Regions from separate parts of the Clostridium acetobutylicum ATCC 824 genome, predicted to be linked through region 3. Evidence: riboswitches for the same ligand, from Rfam matches in the RefSeq annotation. Region 3 holds a riboswitch; each other region holds the start of a gene.
The links. A riboswitch is a leader RNA that binds a small molecule or an ion and turns the genes downstream of it on or off. The one in region 3 is predicted to bind S-adenosylmethionine.

Region 1 (3,992 bases), 460 kb from region 3:
TATATTTTTCATCCTGCTCTTTATCTCTTACTCTTGATTTTGTTATTATTCTTGATAAATCTTTTACTGAAGAAGTAAGCTTCTTTTCAATAGCTTCTTTTAAAGGTTCATAAGCATCATATGCTATTTTCCCACCATTTCTAACTACATAGAACATATATGATGTAACATCTGTTCTAAAGCCCTTAGCTGAACTTTCAGATATACCTATCTGCTCTTCTATAGATCTCATAAATTTCTCATCTGGATTAAGCTCCTCTCCCGTTGCTTTATCCTTAAGTCTTGTTTTATTCACAAAAGCCTCTGCATTATCTAAGTAATTGTTAAATAAAGTTTCAGCTTGTTCTCTATAGCTGTGTATAAATGCTTTTGTTATTTCTTTTTCTAGGACTTTATTATATTCTTTTCTTATTATGTTTTGAACAAACCCCAAATACTTCTTCTTTTCATCATCTGCTATATCAAGATCTTTTACTGATCTTATAATATTTTCCATTATACCCAAAGGATTTATACAATCGTATTGTGAGCTTGAAAGAGCATTATCTATAGCTTTAATTATAAATCTTGTGGATATTCCATTCATTCCTTCTGTTATTCCCGCCTCTTCTCTAAGCTCGCTTATATCAACTTTTTTAGTTGTTCCATTCTCTACAATATCTTCACCATTATATATTTTAAGTTTTGTTATGAGGTCAACCTTTGAAGACGGTTTAAGTCTTGAAAGTACTGCGAACATAGCTGCAACACTTAATGTGTGCGGTGCTATATGAGCTGTAAAATTACTCTTTTTAAGTATCTTCTCATATATTTTTTTCTCTTCATTTAGTTCTAAACAATATGGCACCTCTATTTTTACTATTCTATCTAGAATTGCTTCATTAGTATGATCAGACTTAAACTTATTCCATTCTGCTTCATTGGAATGGGCTATTATAAGTCCATCAAAATATATCATTGCTCCTTTACCAGGAGATGGTATTGATTTCTCTTGTGTCGCTGTAATTATAGTATGAAGATATTCTACATCATTTTTAAATACCTCTATAAATTCTACAAGTCCTCTGTTACCAACATTAAAAGCTCCATTTAAGGAAAAAATCCTTGGATCATCCTCAGGATATAGATCCATTTTTGAAATATCTATGCTTCCTGTTAAAATTGATGTATCCTGATTATTTGGATCAACAGGTGGTACTACACCAATTCCTTTTCTAGATCTTATGGAAAATCCACTAGTAATTACAGGGAACTTTTCATATTCTCCATTATATTCATGCATAAGTCTATATCTGCAAACAGGGCATAGATCCCCTTCTATCTCCACTCCAAGAAGCTGCTCAAATTCCCCTCTTAAATGCTTTGGAATAAGATGAAGTGGCTCTTCTCTCATGGGGCAGCCTTTTAAAGAATATACCGGTTTTGCCTCCTCAAGAGCTCTTTTAATAGATTCAACTAAAGATGATTTTCCTGCTCCAACAGGACCTACAAGGTACAATACCTGCCTTGCTTCTTCACCTTTCATAGAAGCCGAATTAAAATAATTCATGAGCTTCATAATAACCTTATCTATACCAAAGAAATCATTTTTAAAGAAGTTATATCTCTTTATTGATTCATTTCCATAAATTTTTCTTATTCTATGATTTTCCTCGGGCTTTAAAACCTCAGAGCCTTTGCTCTTTATAATATCGTATATTCTTTTGTGGGCCAGCTTAACTATATCAGGGTTTTTCTTAACCATATCAAGATATTCTATAAATGTACCTTCAAACTTTGTTTTTCTTGAGCTAATTCTATCATTTTCTATGATTTCCTTAAAATCCATGAATGCACCTCCAATCATTTTATAACATCCAATTTATAAAGTAATTTTCCTAAAGTCTTAACTGGATAAATGAAATATCTATAATAAATATATGTATTTATTATTGTAAAATTACTGTATTGACATTTTTTAATTTAACTAATATAATAAAAACAAATTTAATGTAAAAATCTTATCAAGAGTGGTGGAGGGACTGGCCCTTTGAAACCCGGCAACCAGTATATTTTTTAATATATGTGGTGCTAAATCCTGCAGCAAACGCTGATAGATGAGAATAATCGCGAATGTAAAGCCCGAGGTTATTTCCAAGGGCTTTTTATTTTATCCTATTTTTTAAGGGGGCTAACTTATGAATTCTTCACTAAAGAATTTGTTAAATAACAAAATTTTAGTTTTAGATGGTGCTATGGGAACATGTATTCAATCCTTTAATCTAGATGAAGGCGACTTTAAAGGTTCCTTATCTTGTACATGTCATTCCAATCAAAAAGGAAACAATGATGTTTTAAATTTAACCAAGCCAGAAATAATAAAAGAAATCCACAAGAGATACCTTGAAGCTGGCGCAGATATAATAGAAACAAACACTTTTAACGCTACTGAAATATCACAAAAAGATTATAATATGCAAGATAAAATATATGATATTAATTTTAAGGGGGCAAAACTCGCAAAGGAAGCTTGTACTTACTACACAAAACTAAATCCTAATAAGCCTAGATTTGCTGCTGGTTCTATTGGGCCTACAAATAGAACTGCTTCTCTATCTCCAGATGTTGAAAATCCTGGTTTTAGAAATGTAACCTTTGATGAGCTATGTAATGCCTATAAACATCAAATAGAGGCTCTAATAGATGGAGGTGTAGACCTTCTTTTAATTGAAACTATATTTGATACTTTAAACGCTAGAGCAGCAATCTTTGCAGCAGAAACAGTATTTGAAAATAAAAAAATAAAACTTCCTATTATAATTTCAGGGACAATAGCTGATAAAAGTGGAAGAATATTATCCGGTCAAACTCTTGACGCTTTTGCAGAAAGTTTAAAAAACGAAAATATAATTGCTATAGGGCTTAATTGTTCCTTTGGTGCTGAAGAACTTATACCTTTTATAAAAAGACTCTCTGAAACACAAAATAGATATATATCCTTTCATCCAAACGCAGGACTTCCAAACTCCCTTGGTGAATATGAAGAACTGCCAGAGGAAACTGCTAGCATTGTAAAAAAATTAGCACTTGAAGGACATTTAAATATAGTTGGAGGCTGCTGTGGCACTACACCAGAACATATAAGAGCAATAAGCAGCGTAGTTAAAGGCATTTCTCCAAGAAAAGTTCCAAACTTGGAACCCAAAACAATTTACAGCGGACTAGAAAACATAAAAATTGATAAGAACAGTAACTTCATAAATATAGGCGAAAGAACAAATGTAGCGGGCTCAAGAAAATTCGCAAGGCTTATACGTGAAAAAAATTATGAGGAGGCTCTAACCATTGCAAGACATCAGGTTGAAAATGGTGCCCAAATTATAGATATAAATTTTGATGATGCACTTTTAGATGCTCGCTCTGAAATGGAAACATTTTTAAGACTTATTGCAAGTGAACCTGAAATATCAAAAGTTCCAGTTATGATAGACTCCTCTAATTTTGAAGTTTTAAAAGTTGGATTAAAGTCTATTCAAGGTAAAGCCATAGTAAATTCCATAAGTCTTAAGGTTGGAGAAGAAAAGTTCATTGAAGAGGCAAAATTTATAAAGAACTTTGGCGCTGGCGTAGTTGTAATGGCCTTTGACGAAGAAGGTCAAGCAGCTACTTATGAAAGAAAAATTGAAATCTGCAAGAGAGCTTATACTATTCTCACAGAAAAAGTTGAGTTTCCACCTGAAAATATAATATTTGATCCAAATATACTATCTATAGCGACAGGAATTGAAGAACATGACAACTATGCAGTTAATTACATAAAAGCTGTTAAATGGATAAAAGAGAATCTACCATACGCTAAAGTCAGCGGTGGAGTTAGCAACCTCTCCTTTTCTTTTAGGGGTAATGACGCAATAAGAAGAGCTATGCATTCTGTTTTCCTTTACCATGCAATAAACGCTGGAATGGATATGGGTATTGTTAATCCAGCAATGATTGATTTATATGACGATATA
Region 2 (3,992 bases), 680 kb from region 3:
AGAAGAGATATCTGGAGAAGCAGAATAGAAATCTAAGGTTAATCTAAATTAAGCTTTGGATTAACCCTGTAAAGAATATGTACTGAAGGAAAACTAAGGTAAAACTTAGCTTACCCATATTAGTATTCAGGGGGGAACAGTGTGGATAGTTAAGTTTGCCTGGTTTTCATATACATAAACCCACAAACTATATTATTTTAGGAGGATTAAAATGAAATTATTTAAGATAAAAATCACAGGAAGCTTAGAGGAATTTAAAATTGAGTACTCTTTCTCAACAGATTACTTTAACTACAAAGAGTGTACTTATGAAGGAACAGAACAAGAAAGATACGATCAATTCTATGAGGATTTAAAAACAAATGGAGGACCTCAGCCACTAAACATAAAATTAAAAATGTCAAATGGTGTAATGGATAGAGCGTTCCCTAAAAAGGATCTCCTAAAATTAAAGAATGTCCAAGACTTCGTCAAAAAAATGTACACCTAAAGAGGTTTGGGCGGAGCCCATTATATTCATGAACTTAGAAAAAACACGTCATTCAAAAAAGAAAATAAACTAATTAAGGATGTCGTTAATAAAGAGGTTTGGGCGGAGCCCATTATATTCATGAACTTAGAAAAAACACGTCATTCAAAAAAGAAAATAAACTAATTAAGGATGTCGTTAATAAAGAGGTTTGGGCGGAGCCCATTATATTCATGAACTTAGAAAAAACACGTCATTCAAAAAAGAAAATAAACTAATTAAGGATGTCGTTAATAAAGAGGTTTGGGCGGAGCCCATTATATTCATGAACTTAGAAAAAACACGTCATTCAAAAAAGAAAATAAACTAATTAAGGATGTCGTTAATAAAGAGGTTTGGGCGGAGCCCATTATAATCATGAACTTAGAAAAAACACGTCATTCAAAAAAGAAAATAAGCTAATTAAGGATGTTGTTAATAAAGGGGGTTGGAAAGATAGCGTAAATCCATCATTACGCTATACTATTTCTACGATTATCACTCAAATAATAATGCTAGCTACAAAAATTCATATAAATACACCTCTACCTTTAATATAGGTAGTATTAAAAGACAAATAAGTTGCAATGGGGTAACAACCTAAAAAACACGTCTTAGCTAATGAAAAATAAATTTCATATGAAAGCTAGGGCGTGTTTTTTAATTATTTTAAAGGCATTGAGCCCGTAACAAATCTATATTCTAAAGTATTTTCATTATCATTATATTGAACAACTCTTATAGTCTCAAAGGATTTAGCATTATTTTTTACTCTATTTGCTAAAACTTTTTTAGTATAATCTTTATCTACCTGCTTTACCGAAGAATTAAAGTCTTTAAAATCATAATTGCTATTTCCAGTTAAGCTGGTTATAAATTCCCTTAGAAACTTACAATATCTAGTATCAAAATGTTTATTGTTTTTTTGTCTTACATCCAACTCAACATTGTTATAAGCTGTTGTATTTCCCTTTCCATCAGTTATAATATCACCAGTATATGAAATATCATACACATTTCCATTATTGCCATTTTCTTTTATATCTTTAGCATTAAAAGCTAACCAATTACCTTTAGAATATTTATCATTCAAAGTATATTTAATTCCATATTTATCACATATTAATTTCAATTTATCTATTATATTTTGTCCTTGAGATACAAATTTACTTCGAGTTACGCTATATTTTGATTTTAAATTAGTACTAGTGTTACTAGGTATCCACTTTGATTTAACGGAAGCTTTAGACTTTGATGAATTATCGTCGGATTGACCTGTTTTTGAGCAACCTACTGATAATAGTATCATAAACATTATAGCAATACTGCAAAGAATTTTTATCTTTTTTTCTTTCACTAAATTACACATCCTTTGTTAATTGTAAAAACTTGTTTATATTATAATATAATTATTTAAAATTATTATAACTAATATTAAAGTTTACATTTAAAACATATTATAAAGGTAGAAAATTTAGGAGTCAAGCACTACATATAGGTATTTATAAAGAAAAATGTTTTGTGCTAAGGCTAATAATAGGTATTAAAACTTCAAAATATCAATTCAAATAGTTCAAAGAAAATAAAATTAATAAGATATGTAAGTTAGTATAGGGAGGGTGACAAAGTACATTAGGATTATGAACTCAAATTAACTCATCTTTTATCAAAGCTAATAAACTCTAATACAACATATAAATTAGGCCAGAGGTTTTGGCAGAGCCCATTAGAATCATAAACCCCAATCAATCCGTCTTTTATCAAATAAAAATATACCGACTAAAATTATCAGCGAAATAAATTAAAAACATAAAACATTGCATTAAAGGAATATTTAGAGTGGCTAATAAGCTAGCATAGAAAAATATTCTTGACAATTAAAATAATAGAACATATAATAATCATATTAAACAAGTTCGAAAACTAAATAATTGTTTCTTATCAAGAGTGACGGAGGGATAGGCCCTATGAAGTCCGGCAACATCCAATTATTTTGGAGATGTGCTAATTCCTACAGGTTTATCCTGAGAGATGAGAATGTTTTTAAAACTGCTTCTTATTTTTTAATGGATAAGAAGCAGTTTTATTTTTTTATTATTAGGAGGAGAAGATTATGGGAGAAATAGATTGTAGAAATTTTGAGACAAAAGCAGTTCATGGGGAGAGTGGTTTTGAGAGCAGAACTGGGGCAATAAGCTACCCAATATACCAAAGTTCTACCTTTAGACATGAAGGCTTAAATAAAGGAACTGGATATGATTATTCAAGAACAGGAAATCCCACTAGAGATGAAGTTGAAAAGACAGTTGCAGCACTTGAAAATGGTAGAGCGTGTCTCGCATACTCCTCTGGTATGGCTGCAATATCAAGTGTTCTTACCATATTTAAAGGTGGAGATCATATAATCGTTTCAGATGACTTGTATGGAGGAACCTATAGAATATTTGAGGAGATATATGAACATTATGGAATTGAAGTCACATATACAGATACAACAAGCACTGAAAATATAGAAAAGGAATTGAGGGAAAATACAAAAGCCATATACCTAGAAACTCCAACAAACCCTCTTATGAAAATTACTGATATAAGAGAGGTTAGTAAATTAGCAAAAGAACATAATACTTTACTTATAGTGGACAATACTTTTATGACGCCTTACTATCAAAAACCACTAGAGCTTGGAGCAGACATAGTTCTTCACAGCGGAACTAAGTATCTTTGTGGACATAATGATGCCTTAGCAGGTTTTGTCATTTTAAATGATGAAAGGTTAATTGAAAAGCTTAGATTTATACAAAACTCTGTTGGAGCTGTGCTTGCACCTTTTGATAGTTGGCTAATTTTAAGAGGAATAAAAACCCTTCACATAAGACTTGATAGACAGCAGGAAAACGCAATTAAAATAGCAAACTTCTTAAAAAAACATAAGAAAATTACAAAGGTTCTTTATCCAGGATTAGAGGAGCACGTTGGTCATGATATTTTAAAAAGTGAAGCATCAGGTTTTGGAGCAATGATTTCCTTTTACGTAGATAGTAAAGAAACCGTAGAAAAAGTACTTGAAAGCGTAAAAGTAATAATTTTTGCTGAAAGCCTTGGTGGAGTGGAAAGTTTAATAACCTATCCTTATACTCAAACTCATGCAGATATTCCAGATGATATAAGGAAAAGGCTAGGCGTTACAGATAAGCTTCTTAGATTTTCTGTGGGAATCGAAAATGTAGATGATTTAATAAAAGACTTAGATAAAGCATTGCAAGCATAAATATTAAGGGGGATTTTAAAATGAAATTTGGAACCAAGCTTATACACAGCGGATTTGAAGGAGATAAGGCAACAGGAGCTATAAGTACTCCCATATATCAAACTTCAACCTTTCATCAAGAAAACATAGATGGACATGTAACTTATGATTACGCAAGATCAGGAAATCCTACACGTGAAGCATTAGAAAATACAATAGCTCTTTTAGAAGGAGGTT
Region 3 (3,992 bases):
TAAACCCTACAAATTAATAGCTTACTTATTTTTAATCTAATTCATTATACCATATAATGTAATTTTTTTCATCAAATATTAATATTGCTTTCTAAAATACCTATGATGTACCTTTATATTGTTAATGTATTCTACTACATAATATTAGCATTTTTTAATTATCAATGTGTATAAAATTCAAAAAACAAAAGAAGGTTTTAAAACCTTCTTTTAACCAATATAAAATTGAGGCCTTATATATACTAAAAACTAATAACTGTAATGTATATCTAAAATTAGAATGCAGGCACTACCTCACCCTTATATTTATCATTAATATATTTCTTAACCTCTGGTGATGTTAATGCTTTATTTAAAGCTTTTATATAAGGTTTATCCTTATCTTGCTTTCTTACTGCAAGAACATTTGCATATGGTGCATCTTTAGGCTCTGAAACAATTGCATCCTTTGTAGGATTTAGATTCGCTTGTAATGCATAATTAGAATTAATTATTGAAGCTGTTACATCATCAAGTACCCTTGGGAGCTGTGCTGCATCTAACTCTTTTATTTTTATATTCTTCTTGTTCTCAATTATATCAAGTTTTGTAACAAGGTCAGCCTTTTTTAATTTTATAATTCCATTTTGCTCTAATATTTTAAGTGCTCTTGATTCGTTCGTTGAATCATTTGGAACAGCTATTTCATCACCATCTTTAAGTTCACTTAACTTTTTAATTTTATGTGAGTATAATCCCATAGGCTCAATATGAACTTTAACTGTATAAGTTAAATCCATATGTTTTTCCTTATTGAAAGTTTCTAAGTAAGGTACGTGCTGGAAGTAGTTTGCATCCAAGTCTCCATCATTAAGAGCTGTATTTGGAGTAACATAATCAGTAAATACCTTTACTTTTAATGTATACCCTTCCTTTTTTAGAAGTGGTTTTACAGCATTATTCAATATTTCTGCATGTGGAACTGCTGTTGCTCCTACTACTATTGTTTTCTTATCATTGCTGCTTGTACTACTGCTTGTACTTGAACTGCATCCTGTTAAAGCTCCTATTAAAACTGCTCCTGATAAAAGTACTGATAAAAATTTTTTCTTCATAATTTTTCCCCCTATTTTTTATTTATTTAACCATTAATTTATAAACAAAGTTTCCAAGTGATTGTAAAATTTGAACTATAATCATAAGTATTATTACTGTATAAACCATTACTGTGGTGTTAAACATATTATACCCATACTGCATTGCAGCAGCTCCAAGTCCGCCACCGCCTATTGCACCTGCCATAGCTGAATATCCTATTATATTAATAACTGTAAGAGTAATTCCTAAAACAATAGATGGCATGGCCTCTTTTATCATAACTTTAAATATGATTTGAAAATTACTTGCCCCAAAAGATTTAGCAGCTTCAATTATTCCTGTGTCCACCTCCTTAAGTGAAGATTCTATAACTCTAGCTGCAAATGGAAATGCTCCAATTGTTAATGGAACTATCGCTGCTGTTGTACCTATTTGTTTTCCTGTAATTAATTTTGTGAATGGGAATATCGCAATCATAAGAATTAAAAACGGAAAAGATCTTAACATATTTATTATAAAATCTAATATTTTATATACAATTTTATTTGGCTTTAAGCCATTTTCATCTGTTACAACAAGTATTATAGCTGGTATAAATCCAATTATTATAGCAAATAAGGTAGATACAAAAACCATATAAATTGTTTCCCAAAGTGAAGGTAACAAAATCTGTTTTAATATATCTGTTGTACTCATTATGCCACCTCCCAAATTGCATTATGTGAAACCAAATAATTACATATAACTTCTTTGTTTTCTTCTGAAATGTTTATAACTAAACTTCCCAAAACATCATCTCTAAATCTTTCAAGTTTACCCCATACAATTGAAAAATCCACATTGAGTTCTCTTGCCATTGATGTTATAAGTGCACCTTCACTGCTATTCTTAGGGAATATAACTCTTATGTTTATCCCCTCCTTAGGAAGTACATCATCGTCACTTTGTCCTATAAGTTTCTTCATCTCACTGCTTGGATTTAAAAATAAGTTCTCTACGTCTCCAGTTTCTTTTATAACCCCAGCATCAATTAGTGCGACTCTTTCACATATACCTTTAACAACTTCCATTTGATGTGTAACAATAACTATTGTTATACCAAGTTTAGAATTGATTGTTCTTAACAAATTTAGTATTGATTTTGTAGTATTAGGATCTAATGCAGATGTAGCTTCATCACACAGTAATATCTTAGGGTTTAATGCTAACGCTCTTGCAATAGCTACTCTCTGTTTTTGACCTCCACTTAAGTTTGAAGGCTTACTGTGTATCTTGTCAGTTAAATCAACAAGTTCCAAAAGCTCTTTAACTCTTGAAGCTATTTCATTTTTAGGTACTCCCCAAACTTCAAGCGGCAAAGATATATTATGATATACATCTTTTCTATTAAGCAAATTGAAGTTTTGAAATATCATTCCAACTTCTTTCCTAAATTCTCGGAGATTTTTTCCATTAATTTGCTTCAAGTCTTTTCCAAAAACTATTACATTTCCTTCATCATAAGTTTCAAGCCCATTAATACATCTAAGTAATGTTGACTTTCCAGCTCCACTATGACCAACAATTCCAAATATTTCTCCGCCTTTAATCTTCAGATCAACATCTTTAAGAACCTTATTTCCTGAAAAATATTTAGAAACATTTTTTATTTCTATCATGTCATTCACCTTTTCCCATTAGATTAAAAAATAATAAGAGCCAGAGAATAAACTCTGGCTCTAAAAGCTCGATTTATATTCTCATCTCTCAGCTAGCGCTGCAGGAATTAGCACCTTGTATAATTAACATATACAGGTTGCTGGGCTTCACAGGGCCGGTCCCTCCACCTCTCTTGATAAGTGCACTAATTTATTAATTTCTTTATTTAATATTATAGTTAGTATATATTTAAATGTCAATATGAATTTAGTCTTTTTTATACGCAATTCATATATTTCCAATTTAAATAATATGATTTAATTCAAAAATAATGCCTTAAAAGGAAATTATATCACCTACTTAAGGCTAACACTAAATAATCAAATTCTAATCTCTAATCCTCATCGACAAAATTACGTATCGTCTTTATTTGCTGCAAGGTTAGTGAAACAAATTCACAACCGATTACATAAGAATTATCATTACAGCCTGTCCATCTAACCACCGAAAGACACCAAAATGATGGTTTTCTCTCAATATTAAGAAGAAAACTCACAAAATCTCCTGACCTTAATAGCATTCTGCTTTTAAAGCATATTCCAGATTCTGATATGTTAACTGACTTTAATATTGGCTCCCTATCCTTATATTTTTCATATACGCTCTCATCATTTATTCTAGGATATGAGATTTCTAAGTCTATTCTCTTTCTATTTTTACCTCTTTTTTCTGTTTTATATTTATAAACCTTATGCCTATCACTGATATCAGACTTAGAGGCCAATACCATATAAATTCCCCCTTCGAATTTATGTATAGTTACCTATCTCATATGTATTATATCATAATTCAACATAAATATTAACATCAATTATAAAAACTCTTGTTTTTGTTGAGTAGCCGCCAGTTGACATCAATCTGATTAAATGATACTATTTAATTGAAAATGATATTCATTGCTATTATCTATACATATTAAAAGGGAGTTGAGTTCTATGATTATTGAAATAATAATAACACTTCTTATAATAAGTGCAGCCTTATATGTTTTTTATAAAAACTTTAAAAAAGGAGCAAAAGGTGAATGTAATTGCTGCTCAGGCTCAAAATCCTGCAGCAACTGCTTGCCACATAAAGAAATTAAATAGTATTTTATTATAGGGTTTCTATACATTTTTATATAGAAACCCTATATAAGTTTAAACTTTCAATTTTTCACAAACATACTGCTCAAATTCAGCAGCTATTTTTTTATCCATATCTTTTATTCCCTTAAG
Region 4 (3,992 bases), 840 kb from region 3:
ATTTTCATAATAACACACTTTCTATGTTTTAATAATACTTTACTCTCATAATTCTATAGTTCAAATGGTGTCTCCTGATATACATAATAATTAAGCCAGTTAGAGAATAAAAGATTAGCATGACCTCTCCAAGTAACCATAGGTCCCTTCTCTGGATCATTATCTTTAAAGTAATTTTTAGGGATTTTTATATTCATACCTTGATTTTTATCCCTAATATATTCTAGATTTAATGTATCACCATCATATTCTGCATGTCCCATAACAAAGATATTTTTGCCGTTTTCTGATGCAACTATATATGCTCCTGCTTCATCAGATTCAGCTAAAATCTTTAGGCTAGGATTCTTTTTAATATCTTCTCTTTTTACATAAGTATGTCTCGAGTGCGGAGCATAAAATTCATCGTCAAAACCTCGTGTCAATTTTATATTTCTTTCAGTAAGGTTATGTTTAAATACTCCAAATAGTTTTTCGTGAAGCTCGTATTTAGGTATCCCATAATGATGGTATAAACCGGCCTGTGCCCCCCAACATATATGTATAGTTGAGGTTACATTAGTAACTGACCAATCAAAAATTCTGCATAGTTCCTCCCAATAATCAACATTCTCAAAGGAAAGTGTCTCCACTGGAGCTCCTGTTACTATCATGCCATCAAATTTATTGTTTTTAATCTCTTCAAAGGTTTCGTAAAATTTAATTAAATGTTCCTTTGAAGTATTTTGTGATTTATGAGTTTGTGTATGAATAAAGGTCGGATTAACCTGAAGAGGCGAATTTCCAATTAGCCTTAATATTTGAGTTTCTGTTACTATCTTTGTTGGCATAAGGTTAACTATAACAATATTAAGAGGTCTTATATCTTGATGATAGGCTCTATCCTCATCCATAAAAAATATATTTTCTTCATTTAAAGTTTTTGCTGCTGGAAGATTATCAGGTATTTTTATAGGCATTTTTTTCACCGTCCTAGTTTAAATTTTAATATATAAAAAAAATCCATTTTCCAATAAGAAAAACGGATTATTAACATACTCATTAATTAATAAGCTGTTTTCTTATCTTTCAAAACAAATAAGTTTTGCAGGAATTAACACCGTACATTTGCCGGTTGTCAGGCTTCATAGGGCCAGTCCCTCCACCTTCTTGATAAGAAATAATATGAAATTTTATCACTAAATAGTAATTATACTATAGTACAATTCTTTTTAATTGTCAACGCTTAGAAAATCTGCTTACTTATCTATACTTTCAAATTTTATGTTATTATCTTTTACGTCTATTAATGTTTCTCCTCCTTTAGTGAGATTTCCGAAAAGAACCTCATCTATAAAATAAGGTTTAATTTTTTCTTGTATCACTCTTAGGATTTCTCTTGCACCGTAATTTGAGTTTAATCCCTTAGACGCAATCCATTTATAGCATTCATCAGTAACTTTAATTTTTATATGCTTTTTATTTAGCTTCTGCTGGAATTCATCCAGGGATCTTTTAGCAACACGTATAGCCATATCCTCATCCATTTTATTGAATATTATTATATCATCAAGTCTATTTCTAAATTCAGGAGAGAATATTTTAGAAACCTCTTTATCGATATTATCCTCACCAACTACTCTATTACCAAAACCAACTTTATTTTTACCTACCTCTGAAGCTCCTGCATTAGAGGTCATTATGAGTATAATATTTCTAAAATCAGCTTTCTTTCCACTGTTATCTGTTAGAGTAGCATAATCCATAACTTGAAGAAGTACATTTAAAATATCAGAGTGAGCTTTTTCAATTTCATCAAGAAGTAGTATGCAATATGGGTTTTTTCTAACTGCATCTGTTAAAAGTCCTCCCTCTTCATATCCTACATAACCCGGAGGAGATCCTATTAATCTCGCTACAGTGTGTTTTTCCTGATATTCACTCATATCAAATCTTATTAGCTTTATATTCAAAGCTTCTGCTAATTGTTTTGATATTTCTGTTTTACCAACACCAGTAGGACCTACAAAAAGAAAACTTGCTACTGGCTTATTCTCATCGTTAAAACCAGCACTTGATCTTTTTATTGATTGGACTATAGACTCTAAAGCTTTGTCTTGACCAAATATTTTGCTTTTCAGATTCTTTTTTAGATTTTTAAGCTTTTCTATTTGTGTTTTGGATAAGTCTTTTACTGGTATGCCTGATATAGATGAAATTACATTTTCTACATCTTTCACATTTATATAAACCTTCTCAGTATCTTTCCTATTCATTTCAGCAAATGCACCACACTCATCAATTACATCTATTGCCTTGTCGGGTAAAAATCTATCATTTATGCATTTTGCTGAAAGAGCGGCTGCAGCTTTAAGTGAAGCATTGGTGTAGTGTACATTATGAAACTGTTCATATCTGGTTTTTATCCCCATAAGTATGTCATAGGTTTCATTAATTGTTGGTTCCCCTACATCTATTTTTTGAAATCTTCTAGACAATGCTCTATCTTTATCAAATATTTTCTTATATTCATCATAGGTAGTTGATCCTATAAATTTTATTTTTCCATCTGTAAAGTATGGCTTTAATATATTAGCTGCATCAACTGTTCCGCCAGATACAGCACCAGCACCTATGATGGTGTGAATTTCATCAATATATACTATTGGTTTTTCACATTTTGAAATTTCATTTAATACATTTTTTATTCTTTCTTCAAAGTCGCCCCTATATTTTGTTCCAGCAACCATTGTTCCCATGTTTAATGTATAAATCTTACTTCCCTTTAAAACAGTCGGTACCTTATCTTCAGCTATTAAAGTTGCAAGTCCTTCAGTTATAGCTGTTTTTCCAACTCCAGGTTCTCCTACATGAATAGGATTATTTTTTCTCCTTCTACACAGAACTTGAAGTGTCTTTTTTAGTATATCTTCTCTTCCTATTAGTGGATCTATAAGGCCATTTTTTGCCTTTTCAGTAATATCCTCTGTATATTTATCAATAGCACAAACTTCATCTTCGTGATAATCATCAAATAAGTATTCATTTTCTGGCAAAGGCTCTATATCATCCTCATCACTATCGTTTACAGCTGATATTCCATGTGTAATATAATTCAAAAGCTTAAGCCTAGTAATACCCTGTTGCTTTAAATAATAGCTTCCAAAGGATGCATTATCGTCATAAATGGCTACATATATATCACCTATAGTTACGTAGTCCTTTCCGCTAGTTAAAACATGATTAGCTGCTTGATTTATTATATTTTCAACACCAACAGTTTGAGTTGGATCTCCTGATTCTAGTTTCTCAACATTTTTCATAAAATATTTTTCTAGCTGCTTCTTTAAACCCTCAACAGAACCGCCTGTGTTTTTTATTATATTTATTCCATCATTATAAAATAGCGAAGCATATAAAATATGTTCAGGTGTAAAATATTTATGCATATCAAATTTTGCTTCACTATATGCTGCTGTAATAATTTCATTTACAATCTCATCTAATTTCAAGTTCTATACCTCCCCCATAGTCAATTTCAATGGATATCCATTCTTGTAAGCTAATTTCTTAACCTCATTTATTTTTGTTGCCGCAATATCATATGGATAAACTCCTGCTATTCCTATTCCATTTTTGTGTACATCAAAAGTTATCTTAACTGCATTGGCAGGGACTTTATTGAATACATTGATGAGGATTTCAATTACAAACTCCATTGTAGTATAATCGTCATTATGTAGTATTACTTTATACATTTTGGGTTTTTCAATTTTATGTTTTTGTTTTATATTTTCATCAAAAGAAGTTTTTAAAGACATAATACACAACTCCAATTATCGATCAAATTATTATTTTAACCTACTTTTACTATATATATTATACCATCTTATTACCCCAATTAATATTGAAAAATAAATTAAAAACAAATAAGATACATACTTAAAGATATGCATCTTATTTGTTTTAGTATATCCATATTCCTGTTCCCATTGGTAATGTATCATATATAT

Region 1: another riboswitch for S-adenosylmethionine. It lies ahead of metH (methionine synthase); the one in region 3 lies ahead of CA_RS05240 (methionine ABC transporter ATP-binding protein).
Region 2: another riboswitch for S-adenosylmethionine. It lies ahead of CA_RS02195 (trans-sulfuration enzyme family protein); the one in region 3 lies ahead of CA_RS05240 (methionine ABC transporter ATP-binding protein).
Region 4: another riboswitch for S-adenosylmethionine. It lies ahead of metA (homoserine O-acetyltransferase MetA); the one in region 3 lies ahead of CA_RS05240 (methionine ABC transporter ATP-binding protein).

The regions. Positions count from the first base shown of each region.
Region 1 covers NC_003030.1:669,362-673,353, reverse strand. Annotated here, with positions in the region: gene CA_RS03165 (PrkA family serine protein kinase) at 1-1,828, opposite strand, end outside; SAM riboswitch class I at 1,998-2,103, shown strand; gene metH (methionine synthase) at 2,178-3,992, shown strand, end outside.
Region 2 covers NC_003030.1:451,120-455,111, forward strand. Annotated here, with positions in the region: gene CA_RS02180 (PTS sugar transporter subunit IIC) at 1-28, shown strand, start outside; gene CA_RS02185 (hypothetical protein) at 212-490, shown strand; gene CA_RS02190 (hypothetical protein) at 1,173-1,865, opposite strand; SAM riboswitch class I at 2,444-2,546, shown strand; gene CA_RS02195 (trans-sulfuration enzyme family protein) at 2,622-3,776, shown strand; gene CA_RS02200 (trans-sulfuration enzyme family protein) at 3,797-3,992, shown strand, end outside.
Region 3 covers NC_003030.1:1,130,463-1,134,454, reverse strand. Annotated here, with positions in the region: gene CA_RS05250 (MetQ/NlpA family ABC transporter substrate-binding protein) at 276-1,094, opposite strand; gene CA_RS05245 (methionine ABC transporter permease) at 1,117-1,773, opposite strand; gene CA_RS05240 (methionine ABC transporter ATP-binding protein) at 1,773-2,735, opposite strand; SAM riboswitch class I at 2,814-2,918, opposite strand; gene CA_RS05235 (PilZ domain-containing protein) at 3,110-3,505, opposite strand; gene CA_RS05230 (FeoB-associated Cys-rich membrane protein) at 3,711-3,863, shown strand; gene pflA (pyruvate formate-lyase-activating protein) at 3,915-3,992, opposite strand, start outside.
Region 4 covers NC_003030.1:1,973,538-1,977,529, reverse strand. Annotated here, with positions in the region: gene metA (homoserine O-acetyltransferase MetA) at 54-959, opposite strand; SAM riboswitch class I at 1,059-1,159, opposite strand; gene clpA (ATP-dependent Clp protease ATP-binding subunit ClpA) at 1,239-3,491, opposite strand; gene CA_RS09460 (ATP-dependent Clp protease adaptor ClpS) at 3,495-3,800, opposite strand; gene CA_RS09455 (L,D-transpeptidase family protein) at 3,946-3,992, opposite strand, start outside.